DNA from 3 places in the Streptomyces sp. NPDC031111 genome. Region 3 is predicted to be linked to each of the others. Evidence: riboswitches for the same ligand, from Rfam matches in the RefSeq annotation. Region 3 holds a riboswitch; each other region holds the start of a gene.
The links. A riboswitch is a leader RNA that binds a small molecule or an ion and turns the genes downstream of it on or off. The one in region 3 is predicted to bind cyclic di-AMP.
Positions count from the first base shown of each region.

Region 1 (6,133 bases), on a different contig from region 3:
CCGCTGGCGGGTCTCGTCCTGCTCCTGCTGGAGGTCGGCGATCTCCGCGCGCTGGGAGACGTACTGCCGCATGGGGTAGGCGAGGGCCACGATCAGGGAGCAGACCACCAGGGCGAGCAGCGCCGCCCGGCCGGTCAGCCGGGAGCGGCGGGCCTGGCGCTTGGTCTGCGAGCGGTAGACCCGGGCGGCGGTCTGCTCACCGATCAGCCGGATCCTGGTCGCGGTGGAGAAACGGTCCCGGTCCTTCACCGCCATGGCTCCGCCTCTCGTTCACCGTCATACGTGCGTACGTCCCCGCACACGGTACGGGACCGGGTACGGGGACGTACGTACGACGCTTCCTACAGGAGTGGTGCTCAGCCCTTGAAGCGGGGGAAGGCCGAGCGGCCGGCGTACACCGCGGCGTCGTCGAGGATCTCCTCGATGCGCAGCAGCTGGTTGTACTTGGCGACGCGCTCGGAGCGGGCCGGGGCGCCCGTCTTGATCTGGCCGCAGTTGGTGGCGACGGCCAGGTCGGCGATGGTGACGTCCTCGGTCTCGCCGGAGCGGTGGGACATCATGCACTTGAAGCCGTTGCGCTGGGCGAGCTCGACGGCGTCCAGGGTCTCGGTCAGCGAGCCGATCTGGTTGACCTTGACCAGCAGGGCGTTGGCGGCGCCCTCCTCGATGCCGCGGGCCAGGCGCTCCGGGTTGGTGACGAACAGGTCGTCGCCGACGAGCTGGACCTTGTCACCGAGCTTGGCGGTGATGGTCTTCCAGCCCTCCCAGTCGTCCTCGAACAGCGGGTCCTCGATGGAGACGAGCGGGTACGCGTCGACGAGCTCGGCGTAGTACTCGGTCATCTCGGCGGCGGAGCGCTCCTTGCCCTCGAAGGTGTAGGAGCCGTCCTTGTAGAACTCGGACGCGGCGACGTCGAGGGCGAGGGCGATCTGCTCGCCGGGGGTGTAGCCGGCCTCCTTGATGGCCTCGAGGATGAGGTCGAGGGCCTCACGGTTGGAGCCGAGGTTCGGGGCGAAGCCACCCTCGTCGCCGAGGCCGGTGGCCAGGCCCTTGCTCTTCAGGACCTTCTTCAGCGTGTGGTAGACCTCGGCACCCCAGCGCAGGGCCTCGGAGAAGGACTCCGCGCCGATCGGGGCGATCATGAACTCCTGGATGTCCACGTTGGAGTCGGCGTGCGAGCCGCCGTTCAGGATGTTCATCATCGGCACCGGGAGCAGGTGCGCGTTGGGGCCGCCCAGGTAGCGGAAGAGCGGCAGGTCGCTGGCCTCGGAGGCGGCGTGGGCGACGGCGAGCGAGACGCCGAGGATGGCGTTGGCGCCGAGTGAGCCCTTGTTGTCGGTGGCGTCCAGGTCGAACATCGCCTGGTCGATCAGGCGCTGCTCGGTGGCGTCGTAGCCGACGAGCTCCGGGCCGATCTGCTCGATGACGGCCAGTACGGCCTTCTCGACGCCCTTGCCCAGGTAACGGTTGGCATCGCCGTCACGGAGTTCGATGGCCTCGAAGGCGCCGGTGGAGGCGCCGGACGGGACGGCGGCACGACCCGTGCTGCCGTCGTCGAGGCCGACCTCGACCTCGACCGTGGGGTTGCCTCGGGAGTCCAGGATTTCCCGGGCTACGACGACGTCGATGGACGGCACGAGCATCTCCTTCTTGGATGTGACGCGGGTGAGCAGGACCCCGGGGGGTCTTGCGAGACCGAGCCTAACCGGCTCCGGGCGATCGGCCAGCGGTCGACCGTCCCGTGGACAGAACCGAGAGTAAATTGTTTCCGAACGGAACAAAGACGTTTCCCGGAAACAGGACGGAACCGGTGCCGGTCATGACGTGAAAACCCCGCCCCGGTGCGTACGGGGGAAAACGCACCGGGGCGGGGAGCGGGGAGGCCGCTGCTGCTTACTTCAGGTGCAGCTGCTGGCCCGGGTAGATGAGGTCGGCGTCGTCGACGATGTCGTCGTTCAGCTCGAACAGCTTGGCCCAGCCGCCCTCGACGTCGTGCTCGGCGGCGATGGAGCTGAGGGTGTCGCCCTTGACGACCTTGTACTCGCCGTCGCCCTTCGCGACCTTCTTGCCGGTCGGGGTGGTGACGGTCTTCTTCTCGGCCTTCGGCTCGGCGGCCGGGCGCTCGGCGGAGCGGGACGCCTTCTGCTCGGCCTCACGGGTCTCGGTGGAGCCGGTGCTCTGCGAGGAGCCCGAGTCGTCCGAGGCGGAGCCGGTGTAGGCGGCGTTGGACAGGCCCTTGCCGCAGACCGGCCAGGCGCCCTTGCCCTGGCCCGCGAGGACCTTCTCGGCGATCTCGATCTGCTGGGCCTTGGTGGCCTGGTCGGCGGTGGCGGCGTACTGGGTGCCGCCGTAGCCGGCCCAGGTGGAGGCGGAGAACTGCAGACCGCCGTAGTAGCCGTTGCCGGTGTTGATGGACCAGTTGCCGCCGGACTCGCACTGGGCGACGGCGTCCCACTCGGAGGCGGTGGCGGCGGAGGCGTTGCCGGCCGCCATCAGCGGGGCGGCGACGGCGGCGGAGGCGACACCGGCGACGGCGATCGCGCGGGTGGCCTTGGACGGACGACGGTGCTTGCCCTTGCCGGAAAACAGCATGGATGGATCCCCTCACCGACGCCTGCGAGGTGAGCTGTCGGGTTCGGGCCGGTTGAGTTGCCCGGCCACGTCCCTCCCGGGACGCGGCTTCACCCCAAGCCGGATCCGGCGTCAACTGCCCGGACACGGCGCTTACCTTGGGTCCCCCGCTCCTGCCTACGGCGCATGACGCGACGACTGTTCCCGTGCTGCCACTGGCAGGATTCGGCGTGGCGGCAGCCGGGGCCCGCGGTGGCGAGCGGTCACGACCGTAGACACGCGATCCGCGGAATTTCAAAGACGATCAGGGCTTCTGAGACCTATCTCTCACAGCCTTTAAACCGGACATTCACCGCGAACCATGACGCCAACTACCGCCGCGTCCATGCCCTTTCGGGTGTCACCTTTCGCCCGGTTCGACCCCGACCTCGAGCTCCTGGCCGGGCAGGATGAGGTCCGGGTCGGCGCCGACGACCTGCTCGTTCTCGGCGTAGAGCGACCGCCATCCGCCGTCGAGCTCAAGGGAGTCGGCGATGGACGACAGACTGTCGCCGGTGCGCACGGTGTACGAACCGTCGGCGGCGTCGCGGGATGCGTCGGTTCCGCGCGAGGCATGCCGGCCGGACGAACCGGGCGTGCGGTCCGCACCCGCGCCCTCCTCGGCACTGGCGCCGCGGTGGCGGCCATTGCCGCTGTTCTGCCCCTCGGTGACCGCCGAAGAACCTTCACTCTGCCCGGACTTGTCCGACTCGTCACTCTTCGGGGTGGCCGAGGCGGAGGGGGAGGCGCTGGATCCGTCGTCCGAGCCGGTGTCCGAATCGCCGCCCGACTCGGTGGATTTGTCCGACTCAGCCGATTCATCGGCCGAATCCTCACCATCGGACGACGGGTCGGCGGTGGCCGACGGAGAGGAGGAAGCGGACGATTCACCGGAGTGGGACGATCCGGACGAGTCCGAGGAATCGGATGAATCCGAGGAGTCGGAGGAGTCGTCCGAGGAGCCGGACGGGTCCGACGTCGGGTCCTCCGACACGCCCGTGTCGATGTCCGCCGACGCCGAGTCCTGGTTCAGGCCCGCGAGCAGTCCGCAGGCCCGCCACGCGCCGACCCCCCGGTCGGCGAGGACCCTCTCGGCCACGGCTATCTGCTGGCCCCGGCTGGCCTGGTCGGCGCTGGGCGCGTAGTCCAGGCCGCCGTAGTTCTCCCAGTCGTCCTGGGTCAACTGAAGGCCGCCGTAGTAGCCGTTGCCGGTGTTCTGGCTCCAGGAGCCGCCGCTCTCGCACTCGGCGACGCGGTCCCAGGTCGAGCCGTCGGCCGCGCTGGCGCTGCCCGCCCCGAGGAGCGGGATCGCGATGGCGGAGCCGGTCACTCCGGCCGCGACGAGGAGAGCCGGAGCCTGGCGGGGGCGACGGTGCCGACCGTTCCCGGAGAGCATGCGGAGACCTTTCGCGAGACAGCAATGACCGGCGCGGCGAAGGGATACCGATACACCGCACTTGATGGGTGAACGTATCGGCAGACGATCACTTGTCACAAGTTCATGCCGCGCAGATCACGTGAAGATCACAGAGTTGAGGGCGTGTCATGTTTGCGCGGGTCCTGCCGTGGGGACAGGAGTGAATTCCACGGGGAGGGTGCGCAGTCCGCGCATGATGAGGCCGCCCCGCCAGCGGAGTTCGGCCGGTTCCACCGCGAGCCGCAGGTCCGGCAGACGGGTCAGCAGGGTGGCGAGCGCGGTCTGGCCCTCCAGGCGGGCCAGCGGGGCGCCCAGGCAGTAGTGGATGCCGTGGCCGTATCCGAGGTGCTGGTTGTCGCGCCGGCCGAGGTCGAGCAGGTCCGGGTCGGCGAACCGTTCCGGATCCCGGTCCGCGGCGGCCAGGACGACGAGGACCGGGTCACCGGCCGCGACGTGCTGCCCGCCGATGGTGACCGGCTCGGTGGCGAACCGCCACGTGGCCAGCTCCACCGGACCGTCGTAGCGCAGGAGTTCCTCGACGCCGGTCTCCAGCAGACCGCGTTTCCCGGCGGCGAGGGACCGTTGCAGACGTTCACGCTGACCGGGGTGGGTCAGCAGGGCGTAGGTGCCGTTGCCGATCAGGTTGACGGTGGTCTCGAAACCGGCGAACAGCAGGATGAACGCCATCGCGGCGGCCTCGTTCTCGGTGAGGTGCTCACCGTGGTCGGAGGCGCGGATGAGGCCGGAGATGAGGTCCTCGCCGGGGGCGGGGTCGGCGGGGAGCGCCTCGCGCTTGCGGTGGATCAGCTCGGCGAGATACCCGCGCATCTTCTTCACGGACCGGGCGACGCCACCGCGCGGCCCTCCGCCGTGACGGATCATCATGCCCGCCCAGTCCCGGAAGTCGTCCTGGTCCTCGCGCGGGACGCCGAGCAGGTCGCAGATGGCGTAGATGGGGAGGGGGAAGGCGAACTCGTGGATGAGGTCGGCGGAGCCGTTGTCCGCGAACCGGTCGATGAGCCCGTCGGTGAGCTCCCGCACCCGGGGCGCGAACTCGGCGACGCGGCGCGGGGTGAACGCCTTGCTGACGAGCCGGCGCAGCCGGGTGTGGTCCGGCGGGTCGATGTTGAGCAGGTGCGTCATCAGCTCGGCCTGCCGCTCCCCGGGGATCCCGGTCTTCCCCTTGGCGTGCGCCGGCTCGTCGTGGTGCGCGGGGTTCTTGGACAGCCGGCTGTCGGCGAGGGCCTGCTTGGCATCGACGTACCGCGTGACCAGCCACGCCTCGACCCCACTGGGCAACCGCGTCCTGCGCACGGGCGCGTGCTCACGGAGCCAGGCGTAGGCGGGATAGGGATCGGCGGCGAACTCCCAGGTGAAGAGTTCGGGAGCGGCGGGCTGGTCATGCATGCGGCGACCCTAACGGGCGGGACACCTCAGGGGGCGCGGGGCAGCACCCTCAGGGGCGCGGGGAACTGCGCGAAGGGGGGTCCGGGGGCGGAGCCCCCGGGGACGGGACGGGAAGGGGCGGCGGGGGCGAAAAACCCTCCCGGGCGCCGCACCCCCGCTCTCAGCCCTCGCGCCCCTCCGCGAAGCGAATCGCGTCGCGATACACCCGCGCCGCCGCCCGCAACGCCGCCTCCGGATCAACCCCCGCCGCCTCCGCCCGCACCGCCAGGGCGAGCAGTTCGTAGCCGATGCCCTCACCCATCGGGAGGGGGACGGAGAGGTCGGCGGTGCGGACGCGGGACGCCAGCTTCGCGGTGAGGGCGAGGGCGGGCTGCCCGAGGGGGATGCCGTCGGTCACGGACTCGCGCCGCTTCTCGACCGCCTTGGTCCGCAGCCAGTGCTCCTTGACGTCCTCCGGCGTGGCCGCCGTCTCCTCGCCGAAGACATGCGGATGCCGGTGGATCAGCTTGGCCACGATCCCGCCGGCCACGTCGTCCACGGAGAACGGCTCCTGCGGGTGCTCCTCGGCGATCCGCGCGTGGAAGACGACCTGGAGCAGGACGTCCCCCAGCTCCTCGCGCAGCTCGTCCCGGTCCCCCTCCTCGATGGCCTCGACGAGTTCGTACGCCTCCTCGATGCCGTACTTCGCCAGGCCCTTGT
Region 1 is NZ_JBVIGS010000019.1:97,901-104,033, reverse strand. Features, by position in the region: gene ACZ470_RS31845 (FtsB family cell division protein) at 1-255, opposite strand, end outside; gene eno (phosphopyruvate hydratase) at 357-1,637, opposite strand; gene ACZ470_RS31835 (transglycosylase family protein) at 1,894-2,592, opposite strand; cyclic di-AMP (ydaO/yuaA leader) riboswitch at 2,597-2,766, opposite strand; gene ACZ470_RS31830 (transglycosylase family protein) at 2,972-4,006, opposite strand; gene ACZ470_RS31825 (cytochrome P450 family protein) at 4,154-5,434, opposite strand; gene ACZ470_RS31820 (nucleoside triphosphate pyrophosphohydrolase) at 5,595-6,133, opposite strand, start outside.
Region 1: it holds a riboswitch for cyclic di-AMP, as region 3 does, so the genes downstream of both, ACZ470_RS31835 (transglycosylase family protein) here and ACZ470_RS10195 (M23 family metallopeptidase) in region 3, are expected to answer to the same signal.

Region 2 (6,133 bases), on a different contig from region 3:
TTCCCCGAGTTCGCCGCCTTCACGAGCGCGTCCTTGGTGACCGTGCCCGCGTAGACCTTGCCGTCCTCGGTGATCAGGGCGTTCACCAGGCGGGTGCTGAACACCGTGCCGGTGCCGAACTCGCCCTTGACCTGGTCGCCGAGGGAGCCGAGGAATCCGCCGAGGTCACCGCCGGCCCCGCCGGTGGGCAGGCCGCCCTCGGCGCCGGTGTCGAAGGTGGCGATGGAGTTCCAGCCCTCGCCGAGCATCTTCAGGCCGTCGAGTCCCTTGCCCAGGTCCTCCTCGGACTTCGGGGCCCGCTCCGGCCCGCCCGAGTGCTCCCGGCCGTGGTCGAGTTCGCCGTCCTCGGTCACCTTGGCGCCCTTGGGCGGGGTGAACTCGAACGTCGACGCGGCGGGCCGGTCGAAGCTCACCTGGGTGAAGCCGACGTCCACGACGGCGGCGCCGCCGCTCGCGGGGGTCAGCGTGAACTTCAGCGGCAGCCCCGTCCTGTGGTCGACCGCGATGCTGATCGCGCCGATCGTGGAGCCGGACTGCTTGGGCTTGACGACCAGCTTGTACGCGTCCCGGCCGGCCACCTGGGCGGTGCCGTCGACGGTGACGGACGTGGTGTCGTCGACCGACTTCAGCGCCTCCTCGGCGAAGTCGTCCGGGGTGGCCGGGGGCCGCTGCTCGCGGTCCTGGCCGGACTCGTCGACCGTGCCGTGGTAGACCTCGTTGGACGCGCTGTCGTAGCCCCAGACGTCCTTGCCGTTGTGGATCAGGCTGTACTCGGCGGCGTTCTCCAGGAGCGACAGCTTCTGCCGGTCCGGGCCGTCGGTCGCGACGCGCAGGGTGTGCGTGCCGGAGGCCAGTTCGGTGAGCTTGGCCGAGGGGTCGGCGGAGGAGCCGCCGTCCTCGCCGCGCTCCATGGCGCCGGAGGCGAGGCTGCTCTCCAGGCCGCCGAGGTTCGGCAGACCGAGGTCCGTGGTGATCTTCACGGTGCCGGACAGCTGCTCCACGTCCGACTTCGCGATCTTCTCCATCAGCTGCGCGGCGGTGATCTCCGGCAGGTCGGGGTCGCCCGAGTCGGCGATGGCGGGGACGAGCCCGATGGTCGCGGCCGCCACTCCCATCACCGTGACCGGGACGACGTACCGCGCGGCCCTGCGCCGCCCCGCGCGCGGCTCGTCGACCTCCCTCGCGGTCGTCATGTCGTCGGAATCGTACGGTGCCATGTGTGCCCTCCGTGGTCGGCGGCGGCTTCCGTCTCGTGTCCTCGCACCAGTCTCACCCTGAGCCGCCATTCTCACCCGAACCGGTGAGAAGTGGTGTTGTCCGTCGTTGTCCATCTGACCAAATCCGGCAGGCGGATTCGTCAGACCCCGGACGCAACTCCACGTACTGCTGCGGTATGACACGGGGGGCGGTTTCCTCCCCCGACCAGTAGGGGTCGGGGAGGAGTTCGGGCCGGCTCAGCCCGCGCGGTGCACCACCGCGTCGCACAGCTGCACCAGCGCGGCCTTCGCCTCGCACTCCCGCAGCGGGGCCAGTACCGCACGCGCCTCCTCGGCGTAGCGCACGGTGTCCCGGCGGGCCTGGTCCAGGGCCGGGTGGGCGCGCAGCAGCCGCAGCGCCTCGGCGTGCCGGGCGTCGTCGGTGAGGTCGGAGTCCAGCAGCTCGCACAGGGCGATGTCCTCGGCCAGTCCCAGCCGGGCCGCCCGCTCGCGCAGCCGCAGCACGGGCAGGGTGGCGATGCCCTCGCGCAGGTCGGTGCCGGGGGTCTTGCCGGACTCGTGGGAGTCGGAGGCGATGTCCAGGACGTCGTCGGCGAGCTGGAAGGCGACGCCGAGCCGCTCGCCGTACTGGGTGAGGACGTCCACGACCGTCTCGTCGGCGCCGGACATCATCGCGCCGAAGCGGCAGGAGACCGCGACCAGCGAGCCGGTCTTGCCGCCGAGCACGTCCAGGTAGTGGTCGACCGGGTCGCGGCCGTCCTGCGGTCCCGCGGTCTCCAGGATCTGACCGGTGACCAGCCGTTCGAACGCCTCGGCCTGGACCCGCACGGCCTCCGGTCCGAGGTCGGCCAGGATGTGCGAGGCCCGAGCGAAGAGGAAGTCGCCGGTGAGGACCGCGACGGAGTTGCCCCAGCGGGCGTTCGCGCTCGCGACTCCGCGCCGCACCTCGGCCTCGTCCATCACGTCGTCGTGGTACAGCGTGGCCAGGTGGGTCAGCTCCACGACCACGGCCGACGGCACGACACCGGGCGCGTAGGGGTCGCCGAACTGGGCGGCGAGCATCACGAGCAGCGGACGGAACCGCTTGCCGCCGGCCCGCACCAGGTGCTGGGCGGCGCCTGTGATGAAGGGCACCTCACTCTTGGTGGCCTCGAGCAGCCCCTCCTCGACAGCCGTCAATCCGGCCTGGACATCGGCTTCCAGAGCCTGGTCCCGCACGCTCAGCCCGAACGGCCCGACGACGGTCACGAGGGGTCTCCTGTCTGCTGGTGTCCACTGGTGATTACACGGTTTGTCGATAGGTCGCTGCCATCACTCAAGTCAGCGTATCCGGTCACGTTTCGATCACCGCCAGCGCCCAGGGTTACGGGCAGGGCGCTACGGGATCGAAAGGCGAGCGATTTTGATCGGTTGATAACAACGGACATTCCCTGACTTTCACGGACGTAGCGATCGACTCCTCGGCCCGGCCTCCGGCCCGCCGTCCGGACCGCTCCTCGCCGCGCGAACCATCCTGCCCGCCCCGACGTCCGATTTGCCGCAAATACCAAGCGAATTCCCCTTGGCGAGAAATGCGCTCGCGAGTGATCCCCAGTGAAGTGGGTCACGCGCACCCCGGTACCCGCACCACGGGCCTTCACTCCCCTTTCCCCCTTCCACAGAGTGGAGTTGACCCTTGGCACTCGCAAAGGATCAAGCGCCCAAAACACCCCAACTCAAGATCAAACGGCGTGATGCGTGACGGCCGCACTTGTTCCCGACATGTGCTCTCGCATACGTTCCCGGCCTGCCGGGTGGACGCCGAATCCTGCCGCCGCCCGCATCAACCACCGACGATCACTCATGACGGCAGGAGCGGGGGACCCAGGTAAGCCGCCGGGCCGGCCACGCGCCGGAACGGCTAGGGGTGAAGCCATGCCCGCAGGGGCACGGCCGGGCACTCTCCCGCCCGAACCCGACAGCTCACCTCGCAGGCGTAGGAGAGGAACCCAGACATGCCCACTTCCGGTCTGCACCGCCGCTTCGGCAACAGCCGCCTCGTCCGCTCCCTCGCCGTCGCCGGCACCGGCGTCGCCATGGTCGCCCTGCCGCTGGTCGGCGCCACCGGCGCCTCCGCGGCCACCACGGCCGACACGACGACCACCACGGCCGCCGCCACGACCGCCTACCCGGACAACCTCGACGGCTGGATCCGCGAGTCGCTGGACGTCATGGCGCAGCACGGCATCCCGGGCAGCTACGAGGGCATCCACCGCAACATCATGCGCGAGTCCTCCGGCAACCCGCTCGCCATCAACAACTGGGACTCCAACGCCGCCGCGGGCACCCCGTCGAAGGGCCTGCTCCAGGTCATCGACCCGACCTTCGCGGCCTACCACGTGCCCGGCACCGCCTTCGACCCGTACGACCCGGTCGCGAACATCACGGCGGCCTGCAACTACGCGGCCGACCGCTACGGCTCCATCGACAACGTCTTCGGCGCGTACTGAGCCACCCGCTGACGGCCCAGCACGGCCGTCTTGTCGAACAGTCGCTCGAGGACGACGGCCACGCCGTCGTCCTCGTTCGACGTGGTGACCTCGTCTGCCACCGCCTTCAGCTCGGGGTGCGCGTTGGCCATGGCGACGCCGTGGGCCGCCCAGTCGAACATGGGGATGTCGTTCGGCATGTCGCCGAAGGCGATCGTCCGCGCCGGGCTCAGCCCCAGGTGCTCGGCGGCCAGCGCCAGTCCCGTCGCCTTGGTCACCCCGCACGGCTGGAGCTCCACGGTGCCAGGACCCGACATGGTGACCGTGGCCAGCGAGCCCACCACCGACCGCGCCGCCGCCGCCAACGCGTCGTCGGACAGGTCCGGGTGGCGCAGCAGCACTTTGCTGATCGGCATGTCCCACAGCTCGGCCCGCCGCTCCACCCGTACGGCGGGCAGGGTCGGATGCGGCATCAGATAGCCGGGCTCGATCAGCGTCAGCCCGTCGACCCCGTCCTGGTCGACCGCGGCGTACACCTCCCCCACCTCGGCCTCGATCTTGCCGAGCGCGGTCTCCGCCAGTTCCCGGTCCAGCGTGACGGACCACAGCATCCGGTCCGCGCCGGCGTCGTACACCTGCGCACCCTGGCCGCACACCGCGAGCCCCGTGCAGCCGAGGTCGTCCAGGAGCGGACGCACCCTGGGGGCCGGTCGCCCCGTCACCACGAGGTGCCGGGCACCTGCCCGCTCCACCCGCGCGAGCGCGGCTAGGGACCGGTCGGACAGGGTGTCGTCGCCGCGCAGCAGCGTCCCGTCCAGGTCGGTGGCGATGAGTGAACAATCGGTGGGTGCGGCCATGATCAGAGAATACGGACAACACGACGGCGCGATTCACCGTGCATCACCGTGTACGGAACCGCTCGCTTTCCGTGCGCTTCCGCTTCCGTCATCGCCGGGTACGGACCGGTTCAGGACTCTTTCACCGTTTGGCAAGAACATGGTCCGCTATCTACCGTCCCCCCGCTCCGGGGCGGTACCTTCCAAGAGTCCAGGGGGGACTTGATCGGGGGGTCAGGTGAGCAGTGGACGCATGCGCGTGCTGAGGCCGGAGGAGCTCAGCGAGGGGGAACGGGAGCGCTGGCGGGAACTGCGCGCCGCGACGGACGCACCGCGCAACCCCTTCATGGAACCGGAGTTCACCGTCGCCGTGGGCCGGGTGCGTGCGCGGGCCCGGGTCGCGTCGCTGTACGAGGGCACGGAACCGGTGGGCTTCCTTCCGTACGAGCGGGGCGCGTGGGGGCAGGGCCGGGCGATCGGGCTCGGGGTGTCGGACTGCCAGGGCGCGGTCCTGGCTCCCGGTGTCGCCCTGGAGACCGGTGAACTGCTGCGCGGCTGCGCGGTGTCGAGCTTCGTCTTCGACAACCTGGAGGCCGACCAGGGGCTGCTGGTGCCGTACGCGGCGGAGGAGCACGCCACCTATGTCATCGACGTGGAGAAGGGCTACGAGACGTACGAGTCGGTGCTGCGCACCCAGTCGCCGAAGTTCCTGAAGACCACGCTGGCCAAGGAACGCAGGCTGGGCCGCCAGGCCGGGCCCGTGCGGTTCGTCTTCGACGAGCGCGACCCGGCCGCGCTGCGCGCGCTGATGGAGTGGAAGTCGGCGCAGTACCGCAGGACCGGGCGCCGCGACCGGTTCGCGCGGGAGTGGATCGCCCGGCTCGTGGGCCGGCTCGCCGAGACCCGGGCCCCGCAGTGCACGGGCACGCTGTCGGTCCTGTACGCCGGCGAACGCCCGGTCGCCGCGCACTTCGGGCTGCGTTCGGCGTCCGTGCTGGCCTGCTGGTTCCCGGCGTACGACCCGGAGTTCGCGAAGTACTCGCCGGGTCTCGTGCTGCATCTGCGGATGGCCGAGGCGGCGGCGGCCGAGGGCATCGGGATGCTCGACATGGGGCGCGGGGCGGCCGAGTACAAGGACTCGCTGAAGACCGGCGAACGCGCCGTGTACGAGGGGGCGGCCACCCGTCCGGGCGTGGGCGCCGCGCTGCACTGGCTGAGCCGCGAGCCCGCGCGCCGCGCGCAGGGCTTCGTCCGCGCCCGCCCGCGCCTCGCGTCGCTGGCGTCGCGGACCCTGAAGGGCGCGGCACGGCTGCGCCGGTCCTGAGGAGGGGGGAGGGACGGATGTCCCGGAGAACAGGCACGCAGGAGGAGATACGACGGTTCCTGGCCATCGGCGCGGTCCAGGTGGCCGACCTGGACCTGGCCGGTGACGAGGCCGTGCTGAGACCCGGCCCGGGAAGCCCGCCGGTGACGCACGGCGAGGTGTTCCTGCTGGTCAGACGGTCGGGCCGCCCGGTGGGGACACTGCTGACACACGTACCGGAGGGGCCGGACCCGCGGGCGGTGCTGACGGAGGCGGCCTCCGGAGTTCCGCGGGAGGCCGAGGGCGCGG
Region 2 is NZ_JBVIGS010000002.1:196,537-202,669, reverse strand. Features, by position in the region: gene ACZ470_RS04595 (LolA family protein) at 1-1,217, opposite strand, end outside; gene ACZ470_RS04590 (polyprenyl synthetase family protein) at 1,455-2,465, opposite strand; cyclic di-AMP (ydaO/yuaA leader) riboswitch at 3,038-3,208, shown strand; gene ACZ470_RS04585 (transglycosylase SLT domain-containing protein) at 3,212-3,706, shown strand; gene ACZ470_RS04580 (HAD family hydrolase) at 3,670-4,542, opposite strand; gene ACZ470_RS04575 (GNAT family N-acetyltransferase) at 4,775-5,845, shown strand; gene ACZ470_RS04570 (glycosyltransferase family 2 protein) at 5,863-6,133, shown strand, end outside.
Region 2: it holds a riboswitch for cyclic di-AMP, as region 3 does, so the genes downstream of both, ACZ470_RS04585 (transglycosylase SLT domain-containing protein) here and ACZ470_RS10195 (M23 family metallopeptidase) in region 3, are expected to answer to the same signal.

Region 3 (6,133 bases):
TGCGGAACAGCACCCCGTGCCGCACCCGCCGACCGTCCACGGTCGGCAGTCCGCCCACATCGCGGAAGTTGCGTACTCCGGCCAGCTCGGGTTCGGTCGACGGGATCTGCTGCGTCACGGGGACTCCTCCCACTCGGCGCCGCCGGCTCGGCTCGTCGACGGGCACCCCACGACGATACGACATGCCTGCCTGGGGCAATGAGTTGTCCACAGGCATTGCCCGGCCGCCCCCACGCCCCCGATGATGTTGGTGTCTGGTCGCATCTGTTCGGGTCTGTTGGAGGTTCGTGTGACGCAGGTCTCCCAAGACGGTCGTACATGGCTCCTGTCGGGGCCGACCGGCAGTTACGCCCTCCATGTCACGGACCGCGACGAGCTGGTGCATCTGCACTGGGGCCCGCGGATCGCGCTCGCCGACGCGGAGGCCCTGGCCGCGCTCCCGCTGCCGGACGACTGGCCGTTCGAGTCCCGGCTGGACGGGCGCGAGGAGTACCCGGTCGAGGGCGGCCCCCGTTTCGTCCGGCCCGCCCTGTCCGTGCGCGCCGCCGACGGGCGGCGCGGCACCGAATGGGCCTTCGAGGGCCATGAGGCCGTCGACGGCGAACTCCGCCTGCGCTTCCGCGACGACGGACTGACCGTGACCCTGCACTACCGGATGCGCGACGACGTGATCGAGCGCTGGGTGACCCTGAACAACCGGGGCCCGGCGGTCGAGCTGCTGCGCGCGGACTCCGCCACCTGGACCCTGCCCGACCGCGAGCACTGGCGGCTGTCCCAGCTGCACGGCCGCTGGGCCGCCGAGTCCCGGCTGACCCGCGCGCCGCTCATCCACGGCGAGAAGGTCGTCGGCAGCCGCCGCGGCCACACCGGGCACCAGCACCTGCCCTGGGTGGCGCTCGACACCGACGCGACCGAGGAACGCGGCGAGGTCTACGCCTGCGCCCTGGGCTGGTCCGGGTCCTGGCGCATCGCGGTGGCCCAACTCCCCGACGCGCGCGTGCAGATCACCGGCGGCGCGGGACACGACGACTCCGGCCTGCTGATGCTCGGCACGGACGAGACGTACGTCACACCGGTCTTCGCCGGGCTGTGGAGCGACGGCGGCTTCGGCGGCGCCAGCCGCGCGTGGCACGCCTACCAGCGGACGTACGTCGTCCCCGACGCGGGCCGGGACCGGCCGGTGCTGTTCAACTCCTGGGAGGCCACCGGGTTCGACATCTCGGAGGAGCAGCAGCGGGCGCTCGCCGCGCGGGCCGCCGGGATGGGCGTCGAACTGTTCGTGGTCGACGACGGCTGGTTCGGCGCCCGTACGAGCGACCGCGCCGGGCTCGGCGACTGGACGCCCAACCCCGACCGCTTCCCCGGCGGCCTGAAGCCGCTCGCGGATCATGTGCACGGGCTCGGCATGCGGTTCGGCATCTGGGTCGAGCCGGAGATGGTCAACCCGGACAGCGACCTGTACCGGGCGCACCCGGACTGGGTGCAGTTCCAGCCGGGGCGGCGGCGCACGGAGTTCCGCAACCAGCTGGTCCTCAACCTCGCGCGCGAGGACGTCCGGGAGTACCTCTGGGAGCGGCTCGACGGGCTGCTCTCCGGCACCCCCGTCGACTATGTGAAATGGGACTTCAACCGCTGCTTCACCGACGCCGGCTGGCCGGACGACCCGTATCCGCAGCGGCTGTGGACCGACCATGTGCGCGGCCTGTACGCCCTGCTGGACCGGCTCCGGGCCGCCCATCCGGGCGTGGCCTTCGAGTCCTGCTCGGGCGGCGGCGGCCGGATCGACCTCGGTGTCCTCTCCCGTACCGACCAGGTGTGGACCTCGGACAACACCGACCCGCTCGACCGGCTCGCCATCCAGCACGGCTTCAGCCAGCTCCACCCGGCCCGGGTCATGGCCGCCTGGGTCACCGACAGTCCGAACGCGATGCTCAACGGGCGGGTCAGCCCGCTGCGTTTCCGGTTCGTCAGCGCCATGGCCGGGGTGCTCGGCATCGGCGGTGATCTCACCCGGTGGACGGGGGAGGAGCTCGCCGAGGCGCGGGAGTGGGTCGCGCTGTACAAGGAGATCCGGCCCCTCGTCCAGCGCGGTGACCTGTACCGGCTGCGCCCTCCGGAGGGCGGGCTGAGCGCGGTGCAGTACGTCCTCGGCGACCGGGCCGTCGTCCTGGCCTGCCTCCAGGCGCAGCACTTCGGAGAGCCCGTCCCGGCGCTCCGGCTGCGCGGCCTCGATCCGGACGCTTCGTACGAATGCCTCGAAACCGGCGAAACCCATCGAGGTGCCGTATTGCTGCACCACGGGCTGCGCACCGGTCTGCGGGGGGATCTGGATGCGGCGGTGTTCCGGCTGCGACGTCTGCGGCCGGGCGATTCAGGCGTTCTGTCCGATTAGGGAGTTTCGGCGGCTTCGCCATAACGTGCCCCGATAGAAAGGGAGATGGGAAAGGGGTGCGTGAGCATCGTCATATCCGTGACGATGTGTTGTCGCCATGCTCACGTAATTCTGGCGAATGACAAGGGAATTCACGGCGGAATCAGAATCCCGGTTGACGCTGGGTGACGTCATTTCCCCCTGTGGATCACGGAAAAACGGGTTCGCGGTGAACCTCGCGCTTGTCCCTTCGCGTCCGGGTCGCTTACGTTCGCCACCGATCCGGACGGACGCCTAATCCTGCCGCCGCCCGGAGCCTTCACACACTGACCCGTGCACGGCAGGAGCGGGGGACCCACAGGTACGACTGCCTGTTCCGGTTCCCGGAACGGCTTGGGGTTAAGCCGCGCGAAAACGCGGCCGGGCATCTCCAGTCCGAACCCGACAGCTCACCTCGTAGGCGCCGGAGAGGAATTCGTCATGCCCGCGAAGGGTAAGCACCGCCGTACCAAGGCCCAGCGTTTCACCCGCTCCATCGCCGTCGCCGGAACCGGTGGCGCCGCACTCGCCCTGCCGCTTCTCGGCGCCACCGGCGCGCACGCCGCCACGCCGCAGGCCGCCCCCGAAAAGGCAGTCCAGTCCCTTTCCGTGGCAGGCCAGAAGGCCACCGCCGAAAAGAGCGACGACGGCCGCACGTACATCGTGAAGGCCGGCGACTACCTCGCCAAGATCGCCGAGACGGAGCACGTCGACGGCGGCTGGAAGAAGCTCTACGCGGACAACCGCGAGGCCATCGGTGGCGACCCGTCGCTCATCCACCCCGGCCTGAAGCTCTCCGTCGACGGCAAGGCCGCCCCGAGCGCGCCGAAGAAGTCGTCCGCGCCGAAGGCCGCGGAGCCGAAGGCCGAGCAGCCCGCCGAGAAGCAGGCCGAGCAGCCCTCCTCGGACGCCTCCGCGCAGACCACCACCGCCGACCAGGCCGCGAGCACCTCCGGCTACTCCTCGCCGGTGCCCGGCGGCAGCCTCGGCACCGCCTACAAGGTGGCCGGCAGCATGTGGTCCAGCGGCTACCACACCGGCGTCGACTTCGCCGTCCCGACCGGTACTTCGCTGAAGGCCGTCGGCCCGGGCACCGTCGTCTCCGCCGGCTGGGCGGGCGCGTACGGCAACCAGGTCGTCATCCAGCTCGAGGACGGCCACTACGCCCAGTACGCCCACCTGTCCTCGCTGTCCGTCTCGGCCGGCCAGACGGTGACCGGCGGTCAGCAGGTCGGCCTCTCCGGCTCCACCGGCAACTCGACCGGCCCGCACCTGCACTTCGAGATCCGCACCACCCCGAACTACGGCTCGGACGTGGACCCGGTCGCGTACCTCTCCTCGAAGGGCGTCTCCATCGGCTGACCCCCGAGACAACCTGCCTGACACGCGCGCCGAAGGCCGGACCCCGATCCCCGGGTCCGGCCTCCGGCGTATTCCGGAGTTGGCCAACATTTTGAGGGTGTCTTATCTCACCGCACGTCAACCCTTCCTTACGGTCGCGTAGGTCACATTCCAAGGTGAATCATGGATCGCTGTGGCAGACGATTCGAAGAGTGACAGCAGAGCAGTGATCGGGTCGTACGTGGCGCTGGGGGACAGCTTCACCGAGGGCGTCGGCGACCCCGGACCCGACGGGGCGTTCGTCGGCTGGGCCGACCGGTTCGCCGTCCTTCTCGCCGACCGCAGGCCCGAAGGCGACTTCCAGTACACGAATCTCGCGGTGCGCGGAAAGCTGCTGGACCAGATCGTGGCGGACCAGCTGCCCCGGGCCGTCGAACTCGCCCCCGACCTGGTGTCGTTCTGCGCGGGCGGCAACGACATCATCCGTCCCGGCACCGACCCGGACGAAGTGGCCGAACGCTTCGAGCGGGCGGTCGCCGCGCTCACCGCCGTGTCCGGCACGGTCATGGTGACCACGGGGTTCGACACCCGCGGCGTCCCCCTGCTGAAGCATCTGCGCGGCAAGATCGCGACATACAACGGACATGTGCGGGCCATCGCCGACCGCTACGGCTGCCCCGTGCTCGACCTGTGGTCCCTCAGGAGCGTCCAGGACCGCAGGGCCTGGGACGCCGACCGGCTGCACCTCTCCCCCGAGGGGCACACACGCGTCGCGCTCCGCGCGGGACAGATCCTCGGCATGGAGATTCCCGCCGACCCGGAACAGCCCTGGCCGCCCCTGCCGCCCCGCGGCACCCTCGAGGTCCGCCGGGACGACGTCCACTGGGCCCGCGAGTACCTGGTGCCGTGGATCGGCCGCCGCCTGCGCGGGGAGTCGTCGGGCGACCACGTGACCGCCAAGGGGGCGCTGTCCCCGGACGACATCAGGGAACGGATCGCCTCGGTGGCGTGACGGCCGCCTCGTCCGGCACAGCCGTATCCGGCACCGCGGTACCGGACCGGCCGCACATAATGGAATGTCTGACCGACTCCACCTGGAGGTACCGTGGCCGGTTCCCGTTCCCAGCGCTCCGGGCCGAGCGCCCTGCGGCCCGAGGCCTTCGGCGCGGACCCGAGCGGCGAGCGCATGGCGCGCATCCGCAGATCCCCGCACTTCAAGAACGGCGTGTTCCAGAACCCCGGGGGCGCCGCCCGGATCCGCCCCTCGGGGTCGACACGCGACCTGGCGAAGATCTACTTCGACAGGGACGCCCGCTCCCGCCGCGCCCCGACGGGCGGCATCCCGGTGCACCCGACCACTTTCGCCGACATCTCCCGTCCGCCCGCCACCGGACTGCGCCTGACCTGGATGGGCCACTCCAGCGTGCTCGCGGAGATCGACGGACACCGCGTCCTGTTCGACCCCGTGTGGGGAGAGCGCTGTTCGCCCTTCCCCTTCGCCGGGCCCAAGCGGCTGCACCCCGTGCCGCTGCCGCTGGCCGCGCTCGGCCCGGTCGACGTCGTCGTGATCTCCCACGACCACTACGACCACCTGGACCTGCCCACGATCAAGGCACTGGCGGGGACGGACACCCTGTTCGCCGTGCCCCTCGGCGTCGGCGCGCACCTCGAGCGCTGGGGCGTGTCCGCCACGCGGCTGCGCGAGCTGGACTGGCACGAGGCGACGAAGATCGGCGGGCTCACCCTCACCGCCACCCCGGCCCGCCACTTCTGCGGCCGGGGCCTGCGCAACACCCAGCACACCCTGTGGGCCTCCTGGGCGGTCGCGGGCGAGGAACACCGGATCTACCACAGCGGCGACACCGGCTACTTCGAGGGCTTCAAGGAGATCGGCGCCGACCACGGCCCGTTCGACGCCACGATGATCCAGGTCGGCGCGTACTCGGACTTCTGGCCCGACATCCACATGACGCCCGAGGAGGGCGTCCGGGCGCACCTCGACCTCCAGGGCGGCGCGGCGGCCGGGGTGCTGCTGCCCATCCACTGGGGCACCTTCAACCTGGCACCGCACGCGTGGGCGGAGCCGGGGGAGTGGATGAGGGACGCGGCCGGGGAGGCCGGCCAGGCGGTGGCGTTCCCCCGTCCCGGCGAGCCGTTCGAGCCCGCGGGGAAGGTGCCCGAGGAGCCGTGGTGGCGGGCCGTGTCCCGCCCGATCCCCCACCCGTGGCGCGGCCCCCGGCTCGCCGAGGCGGCGGCGGAACCGCGCAGCGACGATCTCGACCTCGCGGGCGAGCGGTGACGTCGGCCGGGGGCCGGTCCTCCAGGCCGGCCTCCGGGCGGGGCACGGGTCAGTGGACGGGGTGCCAGTGCTCCAGCGCGTCG
Region 3 is NZ_JBVIGS010000003.1:717,286-723,418, forward strand. Features, by position in the region: gene ACZ470_RS10185 (tyrosine-protein phosphatase) at 1-118, opposite strand, end outside; gene ACZ470_RS10190 (alpha-galactosidase) at 245-2,392, shown strand; cyclic di-AMP (ydaO/yuaA leader) riboswitch at 2,686-2,849, shown strand; gene ACZ470_RS10195 (M23 family metallopeptidase) at 2,852-3,772, shown strand; gene ACZ470_RS10200 (SGNH/GDSL hydrolase family protein) at 3,978-4,763, shown strand; gene ACZ470_RS10205 (MBL fold metallo-hydrolase) at 4,857-6,050, shown strand; gene ACZ470_RS10210 (SMI1/KNR4 family protein) at 6,100-6,133, opposite strand, start outside.